DNA from 2 places in the Bacillus thuringiensis genome. Region 1 is predicted to be linked to the other one. Evidence: riboswitches for the same ligand, from Rfam matches in the RefSeq annotation. Region 1 holds a riboswitch; the other holds the start of a gene.

Region 1 (7,604 bases):
CTGTGTAGATAAATATGCCGATACACCCATACGAACCATTTCATGATCATCGACAAGCAATACTTTTATCATACTTCTCCCCCTCTCTCAAGCATAATCGGTACTTTCACTTCTATTTGTGTACCTTTGGCCGGGAAACTAAGTACCTTGAGTGTCCCACCAATTTCATGAACACGCTCTTGCATCGATCTTAAGCCATAGGAACCGGCTTTATTAACGCCTACTTCAAACCCAACACCGTCATCAATGATTTTTAAAATCGCATATTGATCAATTTTTCGAAGGCGCACTTCTGTTTTCTTTGCCTTCGCGTGTCGCAACGTGTTTGATAGCGCTTCTTGCACAATACGGAATAAATGATCTTCTACACCTTTTTTTAATTCTATTGGCTCAATAAGCCATTCAATTTTCATATGTTGTTTTCGCGATAATTCCGTTAATAATTCCTCTATACCTTCTGTCAGTTTCTTTCCTTCCAATTGTACAGGACGTAAATGAAGGAGCAATGCTCTCATTTCTGATTGAGCATTTACAACCATATTTTCAACAAGTTGTAATTGTTTTTTTGTCACATCTGGAAATTCAGTTATTTGTTCATTAATCGCTGACATCATCATCGACATTGCGAAAAGCTGCTGACTTACTGAATCATGCAACTCCCTTGCTAAACGATGCCTTTCTTGAGATATCGCTTCTTGTCTCATCTCTTCATTCCAATGAGCTCGTTCATTCGTTACTTTTTGAAAGAGTCCCGCTTGCTCCTCTAATCGACGAGCCAGAGCGATTACTTTTCGTTCCACTTCATGAAATTCATCATCTGCAGTAAACGAAACATCGCTCGGAAAATTCCCTCGCTCTACTTCAAATAGAAAAGTATTTAATCCTTGTATACGCTGCTCTATATAGTAACCGATTGCATATCCTACAATTCCCCCGATAAGTAAACTTGTAGTCATAATAAACAAGCCAATTGGAACAGAAGCGATGGATTCCTTCCATAATAAATCATACACTTGTTGCTCGCTTTTCCATACATATACAATTGTACAAATGAGTGCGATACTAACAGAGGACAACATAGAATAACGAATATACATCCACGAAATATTTTTTTGTTTCTTCATTATACTTTCCTCACTTCCGTGTCGCCTACGACAAGCGAAGAAATAATTTTAATACGACGAGGAGCCTCTTTATACTGCTCTGTTCTAAATGTAACATTGCGGTTAAACCCTGTCTCTTCATGACCTGGCAAGAGCACACGGCCGACAAGAACAGAATGATTTAAAGAAAGTTCAATATCATATGGCACATATAAACGAATATTACCAACGACACCTCGAATAACAATTACTGTTTCTCCTTCTGGAATCATAGCAGTTGTTAAATCCATTTCCACATCACAAGCACCATATTGAACATTAATATCCTCAAGTTCATAAATATGATCCATCATTCGTACATTGCCTACAAACATATTTTTCAAATATGGTTCTGTACGATATATTTGCTTCTCTTCGTCTATAATCCCTTTTTCTTTAATTTCAACCTTCATTGCTTTTTGCTGATGTCCTTGTTGAATCAATTGATAACCAATTAAAGCTAAACAAGCAAATACGACAAGAACAAATGCTGCTGATGAAAATAAGAAGAATAAAAATACGATACCACCAACAAATAAAAATACATTTCCCCGTACATAACGATTCTTTTTACGATAATGCCTTCCAAACATAAGCATAATAAATGCAAAAATGAGACCACCTGGTTCAAAATGTCCAAGTATCATATCAAGAAAAAGACCGAATCCAAATATGATGAGGAGCATCCCCATTAATTGTGTCTTTGAAAAATGTTTCTTCATTTCAGCTCCCCCCCTTCTTGTCACATATACATAGAAGAAAAGGCATTGCTTTCCAACACCTTTTCTCCTATCACTATATCATAAGCCTGTTTTATAATATACTACTATTATTTTGTTAACTCTTTCGTTAACGATACATCATTCTTTTCCTTCATTTCACGCTCAAGTTTTGCAATTTTCATATCAAATGTGTCACGCTCATGCTCTTCATTCATACGAGTTTCTAAGTCACGAATGTGATCTTCAATTTCTTCAAATCGTAAGAACGGATTATTTTCATCCATTTTATGCATCGCAGTATTCATACGACGATTTGCATGTGCCATATTTTCACGTGCCATTAGTTCCATACGCTTTGCGTGCATTTCTTTTAATTTATTTTTCATTTCAGAAAGACGACGCTCTAACTCATCAATTTGCTCTACAACACCTGCATACATTTCTTCTAATCGAGTTACTTGCCCTTCATAATAAGCTACCTCTTCTAAAGCACGTTCGTGCAATTGTAATTCGCCTGCTTCTTGAGCAATGATAGCTTGCTTTGATCTTTTGTTAACGAAATAGCGTGCTTGCTCAAGCTCACGAGCAAAGTTAGATTTTAATGTTTTATGACGTTCAATTAACTTCTCAATTTTTGTTATTTCACGCTCACTATCACGTAAATATTGGTTTAACATCGCAATTGGATTTTTTCTTTCCTTCTCATCTAACACATTATGAAAATCAGCTAAAATTGCATCGCGTACACGTCCGAATAAAGATTGTTTCATTATAAATCTTCCTCTCTTCTACTTTATTTATAATTTGATTTATTGTTTTAGTTTTTCATTAATTTGTTCCACTCATCTTCAAAGTTGCTATATGGTTTAGAACTTTCTGGAGCAGACTCAACAACTACATCTTTTTCTTTTTTCCACTCACGGTATCCGTAGTATAAAACCACTAAAGCAGCGATACCGATTAATGCTGGTGAATGAGAAAGTGCAATGGATAAACCGATTAAACCAACAATACCCCAAGCTAACTTTCCAAAAAATGACTTAGCTCGCACAAATGATTTATAGCTCCAATATACAACTCCTGCTCCGATTGCGAATCCTACAATACCAGCAAGACTACCAAGAGCAATTAAAGCCAAAATACCGGCTGCGATAAACGCTAGAAATTGTTTCATCTTGTGCTTGCCTCCCTTCGATTTGATACTCTTATCTTAACTATTTTTTCATCTTTCCATAACGAGCTTAAGAACCGTTTTTAACTCAGACTTAAGACCGAGTCATATTCAGCCCTTTACGCAAAAAAAACGTGCAGAGTCTATTCTCTGCACGTTTTTTAATTACTAACGTTCATATTAAATTAAGCTGTTTTATGATACTCTTTTTTCTCAGCTACTTTCGAAAACCTTGGAAACCCAATTAAAATAGAAACAATCCCACATACTCCAACTAAAATTGGATAAAATGCATATGGTAACAATTCAACCGGAGATAACGCTGCAAATCCTGCTGCCGTTAACATTTGGGCACCGTATGGAATTAACCCTTGCACACAACATGAGAAAAGATCTAATACACTCGCTGATTTACGAGGGTCTATTTCATATTGATCTGCAATATTTTTTGCAAGCGGGCCTGTAAAGATAATTGAAATTGTATTATTCGCTGTACACATATTCGTCATACTCACTAAACCAGCAATACCAAATTCTGCTCCTTTTTTCGAACGAATATTACGAGTTAATACATTCATTAAATATTGAATACCACCATTATATTGGATTAATTCAACCATACCGCCAATTAATATAGCAAGTAACACTAACTCCATCATACCGCCCATTCCAGTCGTTACACTTTTAAAGAAACTTTCTAACGTGTAACTTCCATCTATAAGACCGATAACACCAGATAGTACAGTTCCACCAGTTAATACAATAAGTACATTCCAGCCAAGTAGCGCTGTAATAAGTACTCCTGCGTACGGTAAAATCTTTATCCACTCAAAGCTATGCGCTTTAATCTGCGTATCACTTCCTGAAGTAACTATTACTAATAGTACAATTGTAATAATAGCCGCTGGTAATACAATTAAAAAGTTCGTTTTAAACTTATCTTTCATTTCTGTTCCTTGTGAACGAACAGCTGCGATTGTTGTATCTGAAATAAATGATAAATTATCACCAAACATCGCTCCGCCAACAACAGTAGCCATCGCAAGTGCAATTGAGATATCAGTTTGACCACTAATACCTACAGCAATCGGTGCTAATGCTGCAATTGTTCCCATTGATGTTCCCATCGCTAATGAAATAAATGCACCAATAACAAAGATTCCAGCTACGATAAATCCTGGTGGCAAAATAGTTAACGCTAAATTAACAGTTGAGTCTACTCCACCCATTCCTTTAGCAGTTTCAGAAAATGCACCTGCAAGCACAAAAATTAATACCATAATCATAATATCCGGATTTCCTGCACCTTTAGCGAACCGCTCGACTTTCACATTAAAACTTTCTTTACGATTCATCACTAAAGCGACTCCTACAGCAATTGAAATCGCTACAAGTATCGGCAATTTATAGAAATCACCTGTAATAATTCCAGAACCAATAAATAGCGCCAAAAATATCCCAAGTGGTAATAAAGCTAAACCATTTCCTCTCGTTTCTTTCAAAGTACCATCTCTCCCTAGTTTCAACCTTTTTTCTAATGAATAACAAAAGACCTCTTCCGACGAGAAGAGGTCTTATACATCTATAAGAAACACTCTTCTCATCTTTCAAGCACACGCTTGCTGGATTTGGCACAGCACTCTGAAATCGAGTCCGCTGCCGAGGCATCGTAGGGCCAGTCCCTCCGCCTCTCTTTATAAGAAGGTTTCATATTTATTTTTTAATAATAATTTCTTCCCTAACTTTACTCGCTTACAAAACAAAAGTCAATTATTTTTTGTATAGATTTTTTTGGTAATTATACAAAAATTTGAATACAATAATCATTTTAACTTTTCGATTTCTTCTTCCAATATTGAAATCCAATAAAATTCACTATTTTTTATTGTTGCTAATATCCATTTCGTCGTGTACCAAACTAGCTCATAATCTTCCTTCGTGACATCGCCACTTTTATAAGCGTCCTCTAGCTCCTCTTCATCTAATACATACACCTTACCGCTAGGTAATAATACTACATCTAAATATAAATCATCAAAATACGGTAAACCACGGTCATCTATTTCATATTCTTTCGTCACATCAATATAATATTGCACTAAATTGTGCCTATCATCTAACATAGCTGTAATCGCAAAGTTCTTTCCATTAATAAAATATTGAACCCATGTATACCCATTACCTGCAATACAAATTTCTTTACCATCATATTCTTTACAACTAGGCTCTCTCACCTTTTTTATATCCAGTATTCCGAGCATTCCCTCTTCTACTTGCTTAACCGTATAACCCTTTTCTATTAGTCTCTTCCACGAAGAACCATCACCATATTTACGTTTCATTATGTCTGCTCCTCTTCTATATACAGAAAAGCTCCCACATATTATGTGAGAGCTTGTTCATATTATAATTAAGCTGCTTGACCTTTTTCAGAAATCTCTTTCAAATAAGCTTGTCCTTTTTCAGCGTCATATTGACCTTCCCACTTAGACATAACTACAGCTGCTAAAGAGTTTCCTACAACGTTAACTGCTGTACGAGCCATATCTAAAATACGGTCAATACCAGCAATGAACGCTAAACCTTCAGGTGGAATACCTACTGTACCAAGTGTCGCTAATAATACAACGAATGATACGCCCGGTACACCTGCAATACCTTTTGATGTAACCATTAATACAAGTAATAATGTAATTTGTTGCGTAATAGATAACTCAATACCGTACATTTGCGCCAAGAAAATAGCCGCAATTGCTTGATATAAAGTTGATCCATCTAAGTTAAATGAATAACCTGTCGGAATAACGAAAGATGTAATTGCTTTTGGGCAACCGAATTTCTCCATTTTCTCCATGATTTTTGGTAAAACTGTTTCTGAACTTGCTGTAGAATATGCTAAAATCAGCTCGTCTTTTAAAATCTTAAAGAATTGGAAAATGTTAATTCCAAATATTTTCGCTGTAAGTCCTAAGACAACTACAACGAAGAAGATCATTGCTCCATATACAACAATTAGTAATTTTCCTAATGGAATTAATGAAGCAAGACCAAATGTAGAAACTGTAACTCCAATTAGCGCAAACACACCAAATGGTGCAAATTTCATAACTTGGTTTGTTACGTAAAACATCGCATCAGCTACACCTTGGAAAAATTGAAGAACCGGTCTTCCTCTTTCACCAATTGCTGCTACACCTAAACCAAATAATACAGAGAAGAAGATAATAGCAAGCATATCTCCGTCAGCTAATGACTTCATAATGTTCGTTGGAACAATATTTACAAATGTATCTGCAAATGAATGACTTTGTACTTGCTCTGTCGTATGTGTATATTTCGAAATATCTGTCTTTGTTAACTGCTCCATATTTACGCCTTTTCCTGGTTGGAAAATATTCGCAATTAATAGACCGACAATAATTGCAATTGTTGTAATAATTTCAAAGTAAATAATTGTTTTTCCGCCTAGTCGGCCCAATTTTTTTACATCGCCAACACCAGCAACCCCAACAACAATACTTGCTACAACAATCGGTACAACGATCATTTTAATTAATCGGATGAAAATATCACCAATTGGTTGTAAATAACTCACTACCGCCGGATTGCCAAAGAAAATCGCCCCAACTGCAATACCAAGCGCAAGTCCTATTAATATTTGCCATGCAAGTCCTATTCTTTTCATATTTGTTGTAACCCCCTCTTCGATGTTTCACTCTATCTCTCATTCTATCTCTATAAAACTTGAAATTAAGAGTATTACATATTATTCGACAATTCACTACATTTTGTCCCTGTTAAAAATCATAAATCAAAAATTAAAATCTGACAACAAAATAAGTTTGCCCGAACGCAAATAATTTTCTTGACAAAAAGTAGACTCATGTCAGAAAACCTCACATGAGAACGATTCCTCACTAGTGTTTTATTAGCTTTTCAAGTAATATTTCACCTCATAAAAACTCTTAGTTTTCTCCTTAATTTCACAGATAAATCCCAAAATATACCTTTGTTACACAAGTAAATAACATGTAAGTACTATGACAATTAAAGTTGAAAAATGATAAATTCCGACAAAACTTAGCAATTTTATAAAGTTTTCTTTACATTATGATTACAACGATAGACACTCTTCTTCTTATGATATATAACATTCATAGGGAAAGGAGTCAGACAACTATGAAAAAGAAATTTGCAGCGTTTAGTGTTTTAGCAGCAGGAACGATTTTTGCTTCCCCGTTACTTTCACCCGTATACGCTGAAACAAATCAAGATAAATTATCTAACATTCAATCTGAATTAGAAGGCAAACAAAGTGACTTACAAAATAAATCAGTCGAGAAAGAACAAATAGAAAAAGAAATTCAAGAATTACAGAAGAAAATCGATGAATTAACTACTTCTATTAATAAAAACGAGGCTGAATTAAACGATACAAAAAAAGAAATTAGCAAAACTCAACAAGTAATTACTGACAAAAAGAAACATATTGAACAATTACAAACAAACATAGATACACGTCAGGAAGTTATTAAACAACGATTACAATCTATGCAAGAAAAACCTCGT
Region 2 (7,604 bases), 1.3 Mb from region 1:
TAGGCGCAGCAATTTGCAAAGAATTAGCTGAATCAGGATACGATATATTTTTTACGTACTGGACGGATTATGATAAAGAGATGCCATGGGGCGTTGATAAAAATGAACAAATACAATTAGAAGAAGAGCTATTACAAAATGGTGTTAGAGTATCGAGCATGGAGTTAGATTTAACTCGGAATGATGCACCGAAAGAGCTTATAAATAAAGTTACTGAACAATTAGGGTACCCTCATATATTAATTAATAATGCAGCATATTCTACGAATAATGATTTCTCTACGTTGACTGCTGAAGAATTAGATAAGCATTATATGGTGAATATTCGTGCGACTACATTGCTCAGTAGTCAATTTGCCCGAGGATTTGATAAGAAATCTGGTGGTAGAATTGTTAATATTACTTCGGGGCAATTTCAAGGTCCTATGGCAGGAGAACTAGCTTATGCGACAACGAAGGGAGCTATTGATGCTCTTACTAGTACGTTGTCAGCAGAGGTAGCTCATTTAGGAATAACAGTGAATGCAATTAATCCAGGACCAACCGATACAGGATGGATGAATGAAGAGATAAAACAAGGGTTAAAGCCGATGTTTCCTTTTGGCAGAATTGGTGAGCCAAAGGATGCAGCTAGACTCATTAAATTTTTAGTAAGTGAAGAAGCTGAGTGGATTACGGGGCAAGTTATTCATTCAGAAGGTGGATTTAAAAGGTAAAGTGAAACTTTAATCAGTGGGGGGTTCATCCCCCACTGATTATTAGTTGAACCAATCGGGCTTTTACGGGCAGTGATTCCCCCGCCTAACTTTTTTGCTTCCGCTGAATTTTGAGGCGGGATCTTACTGCCCGTTAATGCGGGATAAAAAGAAGGTATCTCCCCCTGGGGAGATACCTTCTTTTTTAATCTTTCTTCAGTCTTCGTGCAACACCATTACCTAAAGACTGTAATCCTTGAACGAGGATAATTAGAATAAAGACGGTTGCATACATTACTTCTGGTTCGTAGCGTAAATGTCCGAAGCGATATGCTAAGTCCCCTAGCCCGCCAGCACCTACAAGACCAGCCATTGCTGTTGCGCCGATTAAGCCAATCGTTGCAATTGTTAATCCAAGTACAAGGGAGGGACGAGCTTCTTTCACCATAACATGCCAAATGATTTTTATAGTAGAAACGCCCATCGCTTGGTAGGCTTCAATGACACCGCGATCTACTTCTAGTAAAGCCGTCTCCATTAAACGTGCGATATAGGGAGCTGTGAAGACGACAAGTGGTACGATCACCCCTTGCACGCCAATGGATGTTCCCATTAGAAACTTTGTAAAAGGTAAGATGAAGAATAATAGAATGATAAATGGAAGAGAGCGAATGATATTAATAACCGTATTAAGAATAGGATAGATGATTTTATTTTCACGCTGCCCACCAGGTCTCGTTAAAACAAGTGTGACGCCAAGTGGTAATGCAATAAGGATAGAGATAAGTAATGAAATAGATGTCATTTGAAAGGTTTGAATTGTGGCTTCCCATATGACTTTACCCCATTCATCCAAAAAGGACTTGTTTCCCATAATCTGTTCTACCTCCTTCTACAATGATTCCTTGCTCTTGTAAAAATGATAAAGCACGGTGGATTTCATTTTGTTCTCCTTGCATATGAACGACTAGTTTCCCATATGCTTCATGTTTTAACTGCGTAATATTACCGGATAAAATATTCGGATACACTTGGAAACGTTTTGTGGCAACAGCTAAGGCAGGTTCACCTGAAGTAGTGCCAATAAATGAAAGTGTTACAATTTCTCCAGTATTCTGTAGTTCTTTCTGTACCTCTTCTGGAATTTTAGCTGCAAAGGCGCTATTTACAAATTTCTTCGTTGTTACATGTTGTGGGTTTGTGAAAATATCTTTCACAGTCCCACTTTCGACTACAGATCCATGTTCCATAACGGCAACGCGGTCGCATATACGTTGGATAACGTTCATTTCGTGTGTAATGAGTAAAATCGTAATTCCAATTTCTTCGTTAATCTTTAATAACAAATCAAGAATAGAATCAGTTGTTTCTGGATCTAAAGCGCTCGTTGCTTCGTCACTTAATAACACTTCAGGCTCATGTGATAGTGCACGTGCAATTGCAACGCGCTGTTTTTGACCGCCAGAAAGTTCACTTGGATAAGCATCTTTTCGATTGAAAAGATCGACAATGCGTAAATATTTTTCTACCCTTTTTTTAATTTCCGCTTTTGGAATGCCAGCAAGGCGTAAAGGTAATGCAATGTTTTCATAGATGGTAACAGTTTTAAGTAAATTGAATCCTTGAAAGATCATTCCGATTTTTTGTCTCGCTTTTGCTAGTTCTTTTGTCGATAACGTTGTTAAGTCTTGTTCGTTTACAATGATATTTCCTGTCGTTGGTTTTTCTAATAAATTTACACATCGAATCAATGTGCTTTTACCAGCGCCGCTATACCCAATGATTCCAAATACCTCGCCTTTTTCTACTTTAAGGGAAGTAGACTTAAGAGCCTCAACAGTCCCTTTTTTTGTTGAAAATACTTTGGATATGTTTTTAAATTCAATCATTATCGTCAGCTCCTACCAAGATGGTAAAACTGAACCATCAAATTTTTTCTCGATAAACTCTTTTACTTCTTTAGATTGATAAGCTTTCTTTAATTTATTTACAACGGCATCATCTTTATTTTCAGTACGAACAACAACCCAGTTCACATATGGTGAATCTTTTCCTTCGCGGAAAATAGAATCTTTCGCTGGACTTAATTTTGCACCTAATGCAAAGTTTGTGTTAATTGCAGCTGCTTTTACTTCACTTAGTTGCGTTGGTAATTGAGATGCCTCTAATTCGACAATCTTTAATTTTTTTGGATTTTCAATTACATCTTTTGCAGTCGCTTTTTCTGTAGCCTTTGGATCAACTTTTAAAACCCCTGCTTTTTCAAATAATTTTAAAGCTCGAAGTTCATTCGTTGGGTCATTTGGTACAGCAATCGCATCGCCGTCTTTTAAGTCTTTTACATCTTTTATATCTTTAGAATATACGCCCATAGGGAATGTTACTGTTGAAAATACTTCAGCTAATTTCATATTGCGTTCAGCTTTAAATACATCTAAATACGATTTCGTTTGGTAGCTATTTACATCAAGGCTTTTTTCATCTAAAGATACGTTTGGCGCTACATAATCATTAAATACTTTTATATCAATTTCCAGACCATCTTTTGCTGCAACTTCTTTTACCTTTTCAAAAATTTGTTCATGTGGTCCACCTGTTACACCGACAGTAATCTTTTTCTCGTCTAATGCTTTTACCTCTTTATCTGAACTCGCACTACATGCGCCTAATAATAATACTGCTCCGCTTACAATGCTTAATAATACCTTTTTCATCTATAAATCCCCCTTCATATACGTTCCAAAATAAAAAGCACCTCCCAAAAATAAGAGAGGTGCCGAATAGACGAAATAGATTCCTCCCTTATCTTCCAAAACGAAAACTCGTTTTGCAGGAATTAGCACCTTAGCTTATACGTCATAAGCTCGGTTGCCGGGCATCATCGGGCCAGTCCCTCCGCCACTCTTGATAAGAGTATGTGTATGTAGTTTTAAATATGGTACTAATAGTAAATCGTACAAAAAGAATTGTCAATAATATTTTCAGAATATATTTTATTTTAAGGTAATCGAAACATTTCCTTTCTTATGGCCCATTTCTACATACGTATGGGCTTCTACAACTTCTTCTAATCGGTAAATTCTATCAATAACAGGTTTTAGCTTTTCTGTTTCAGCTAGTTGTTTTAGTAGGTTCATATCTTCTTTACTGACCTTTGCCATCATTCCGTTCACAGATACATATTTTCCATTAGGCATTAATGCATCTGTACAAAGAGACTTTTTATATTTTCCAACTGCGTCAAATATAATATCGTAGTGATCGCCCCGCTTAGTAAAATCTTCTTTCATATAATCAATTACGTTGTCTGCCCCTAAAGCTGTTACTAAATCGAAATTCGAACTACTACAAATGGCTGTGACAGTCGCCCCGAAGTATTTAGCAAGTTGTACGGCTGCCGTCCCTACTGACCCAGAGGCGCCGTATATAAGTACTTGTTGCCCTTTTTTTATCTGTCCTTTTCTAAGGAAGTGCAATGCTGAAGTTCCGCCAAAAGGAATAACAGCAGCTTCTTCATAGGTCACATTGGTAGGTTTTAATGCTATTAATCCACTTTCATGCACGCATGTGTATTCGGCATAACCACCAAGGTTGAGTTCTGTTAATGCAAAAACTGGATCCCCTTTTTTAAATTGTGTTACATCTGTTCCAATGTCTTCGATTTCACCGGATAACTCTACGCCAAGTATAGGTTTTCTCGGTTTTCTGAAACCTAATATGATCCGCATAGGAATCCAAAATAAGAGGGGGCTATTAAAGCCACGTATTCTACAATCTCCAGTCGATACACTTGTTGCGTGAATTTTAACTAATACTTCATTTTTTTTAGGTTTAGGCTTTTCTACATTTTGAAGCTGGAGAACATTAGGTGGTCCATACTTTGTGCAAATAATCGCTTTCATAATGACCTCCTGAAATGAGTTGTTATTATTTACATCATATTTAAACTTTTTCTCAAACATGTTGTTATATAGGAAATAAATTTAAAGATAAATATTACGAATTATATAGATTTCATAGGAATAGAGATGATATTATTTTTGGGAAGGAGGGGACGTTATGAAAAAACTTATTTTAATTTCAAGTCTAGTACTTGCAGTCGGTCTAGGAGTAGGGTGTAGTAATGAGGAAACAAAAAAGACTGATGAACCGAAAAAAGAAGCTGTGCAGAAAGAAAAGGAATTAACAGCGAAGGATGTTTTCAATAAAGCGAATGAAGCTTTTAAAAACGAAGAAAATGTAACGATGACATATGATGTGGGAATAAAGGCTGAAGGAACAGAGATGAATGTAATGAAGGCCAAAATGCAACTAGAGCCGAAGAAAAAAAACTCTCGTTCTGAAATGAATGTTTCTGGTACAGAGGTTATTGTTTATGATGTAGGTGGCAAAATTGCTGGTCAGGTGAAAAATCCTAATACGGGTGAAGTGATGTCTGTACCAGAGGAACAATTAAATGCTAACGGAATGAACGCGACTCAAGGAATGGTAGATAATTTAGAGATTCCATCGGAAATTTTAAATAAAGTAAAGATGGAGAAAAGTGGAGATAATTATAAACTGAAGTTTGCATTAAAAGGGCAAGAGACAGAGAGTATGCTAGCTAGTATGGATGAAAAGCAGAAACAAATGCTACAAGGCCAAAATGCAAAGATAGAAGAAATAGATGGGGAATATATTATTACAAAAGATTTTAAATATGAATCAGCAAAGATAGATATGGTTATGAGTAGCAATGGTAAGGATAAAGCGCACATTATTACGGATGCAAAGTTTACATCGTATGATAAATTTGATCCAATACAATTGCCAGCAGCAAAGTAATCACTGTCAAGAGAGGTACCTGAAAGAACGGGTATCTCTTTTTGTTGCTAATAAGGAGAGTGTCCTTTGAAAAAAAGAAAGATAGCAGTGGTCATTGTCGCATATACGGTTTTGCTTGCAACGTCTGTACATACGTATAAAAAACAAATTGATCATCCTATTATGAGTGATGTAGGTAAATTGCTTCCGACAAAAATAAAACGTGTTGAAAGTGCTACGGAAGAGCACTCGTTAATAAAATTAGTGCGAGATGCAAAAGTTTCAGGAGAGAAAATTTCCATTGCAGGCATGCAACATAGCCAAGGAGGACAGACATATTATCCGAATGGCACGATGCTCGATATGAAAGGATATAATAAAATATTAGAATTCGATCCAGAGAAGAAGCGGATTACAGTTCAAAGTGGTGTCACGTGGAATGATATTCAGAAGAAAATAAATCCATATGGCCTTGCGGTACAGGTCATGCAGTCTCAAAATATTTTTACTGTTGGTGGTTCATTAAGTGTAAATGTACACGGGCGTGATATTCGTCATGAGGCACTAATTGATACAGTAGAGTCATTCAGATTGTTAATGGCAGATGGCACGGTATGTAATGTAAGTAGAGAAGAAAATGTAGAGTTATTTCCATATGTCATTGGTGGTTACGGTTTATTTGGAGTTATTTTAGATGTGACGCTGAAGTTAACAGATGATGAATTATATGAAATGCACACGAGAATGATAGATTATAAAGAATACGCATCTTATTTCAAAGAGAAAGTGAAAAGAGATGAGAATGTTCGTATGCACTTAGCGCGTATTTCTGTTGCTCCAAATTCATTTTTAAAAGAGATGTATGTGACGGATTATACTTTGGCACAAAATCAAAATATGAGAGAAGAGTACAGTGAATTAAAGGAAGAAAATATTATAGCTGCACCTAAATTTTTACTTGGGTTATCACGTTATAGTGATTGGGGAAAGAATACATTTTGGGATATACAAAGAGGTTATTTTGAACGTACAGATGGAAAGTATGAGACGCGTAATAATGTTATGAGATCAGATAGTGCTTTTATGGAATATGAAAATCCAAATAGGACCGAAGTGTTACAAGAATACTTTGTGCCTATAGATGCTTTCACGGAGTATATAGATGATTTACGTAACGCATTAAATGAAGAAGAGTTTAATTTACTCAACATTACGATTCGTTACGTGGAAAAGAATGAAAATGCAGTTTTGTCCTATGCGAAAGATGATATGTTTGCGCTGGTTCTTTTGATTAACCAGGGACGCTCAGAGAGTGAGATAAAGAAAACAGAGGATGTCATTCGGAAGATGATTGATGTTACTTTAAAGCATAACGGTAGTTACTATTTGCCGTATTATTCTTATCCAACGAAAGAGCAGTTAAAGAGGGCATATCCTCGTATTGAAGAATTTCTCAAGAAAAAGAAGGAAGTAGATTCAGAAGAGAGATTTGTGAATTTATTTTATAGGGAGTATACGAAATGACATATAGAAGATTTGTGGCTTCGCAAAGTATCATCATGATGGCAGGAAGTATGGTATTTCCTTTTTATATATTATTGCTTCGAAACGTTGGAAATAGCTTCTCGCAATTTGGCTGGGCGTATGGCTTATTTGCTTTAACATCAGCACTTGTATATCCACTAGTGGGAAAGATATCTGATCAAGTAGGGGATAAAAAATTATTAATAATATACGCTTGGTCCATGGCAATCTTAATGCTTTGCTTTCCGATTGCCACGGAAGTATGGCATGTGTATATTCTTCAAATTGTAATGGGAGTTTTAGGTGCTGTGCAGCGTAATACTGAGAAGACTTCATTAGCACGAAAGGTTGCGCAGGAAAAGGCTGGTTATGAGATTGGAAAATACCATGTGTGGACATCCATTGGCGGAGCAGTAGCGGTTATTGCCACGGGATATTTAGTAGATTTCTTTACGATTGGTACAATTTTTTATATTGCATCTATTCTATATGTAGTGAGCGGGATTGTATTAAGTAGTAAAAAAATATAACTATTCCTATTTTCACCTTAATACCCTTTATTTGTTATACTAAAAGGGAATA

The links. A riboswitch is a leader RNA that binds a small molecule or an ion and turns the genes downstream of it on or off. The one in region 1 is predicted to bind S-adenosylmethionine.
Region 2: linked by a shared signal. The riboswitch ahead of AC241_RS01005 (MetQ/NlpA family ABC transporter substrate-binding protein) and the one ahead of AC241_RS07575 (Na+/H+ antiporter NhaC family protein) in region 1 are both predicted to bind S-adenosylmethionine.

What each region holds. Positions count from the first base shown of each region.
Region 1 covers NZ_CP012099.1:1,431,337-1,438,940, reverse strand. The annotation lists gene AC241_RS07600 (response regulator) at 1-72, opposite strand, end outside; gene AC241_RS07595 (sensor histidine kinase) at 69-1,124, opposite strand; gene liaF (cell wall-active antibiotics response protein LiaF) at 1,124-1,864, opposite strand; gene AC241_RS07585 (PspA/IM30 family protein) at 1,972-2,634, opposite strand; gene AC241_RS07580 (lmo0954 family membrane protein) at 2,682-3,038, opposite strand; gene AC241_RS07575 (Na+/H+ antiporter NhaC family protein) at 3,221-4,537, opposite strand; SAM riboswitch class I at 4,633-4,738, opposite strand; gene AC241_RS07570 (ribonuclease FAU-1 family protein) at 4,859-5,377, opposite strand; gene gltP (glutamate/aspartate:proton symporter GltP) at 5,446-6,720, opposite strand; gene AC241_RS07560 (murein hydrolase activator EnvC family protein) at 7,215-7,604, shown strand, end outside.
Region 2 covers NZ_CP012099.1:169,265-176,868, forward strand. The annotation lists gene AC241_RS00990 (SDR family oxidoreductase) at 1-716, shown strand, start outside; gene AC241_RS00995 (methionine ABC transporter permease) at 901-1,569, opposite strand; gene AC241_RS01000 (methionine ABC transporter ATP-binding protein) at 1,544-2,584, opposite strand; gene AC241_RS01005 (MetQ/NlpA family ABC transporter substrate-binding protein) at 2,597-3,409, opposite strand; SAM riboswitch class I at 3,495-3,609, opposite strand; gene AC241_RS01010 (NAD(P)-dependent alcohol dehydrogenase) at 3,689-4,597, opposite strand; gene AC241_RS01015 (DUF6612 family protein) at 4,755-5,519, shown strand; gene AC241_RS01020 (FAD-binding oxidoreductase) at 5,586-7,022, shown strand; gene AC241_RS01025 (MFS transporter) at 7,019-7,552, shown strand.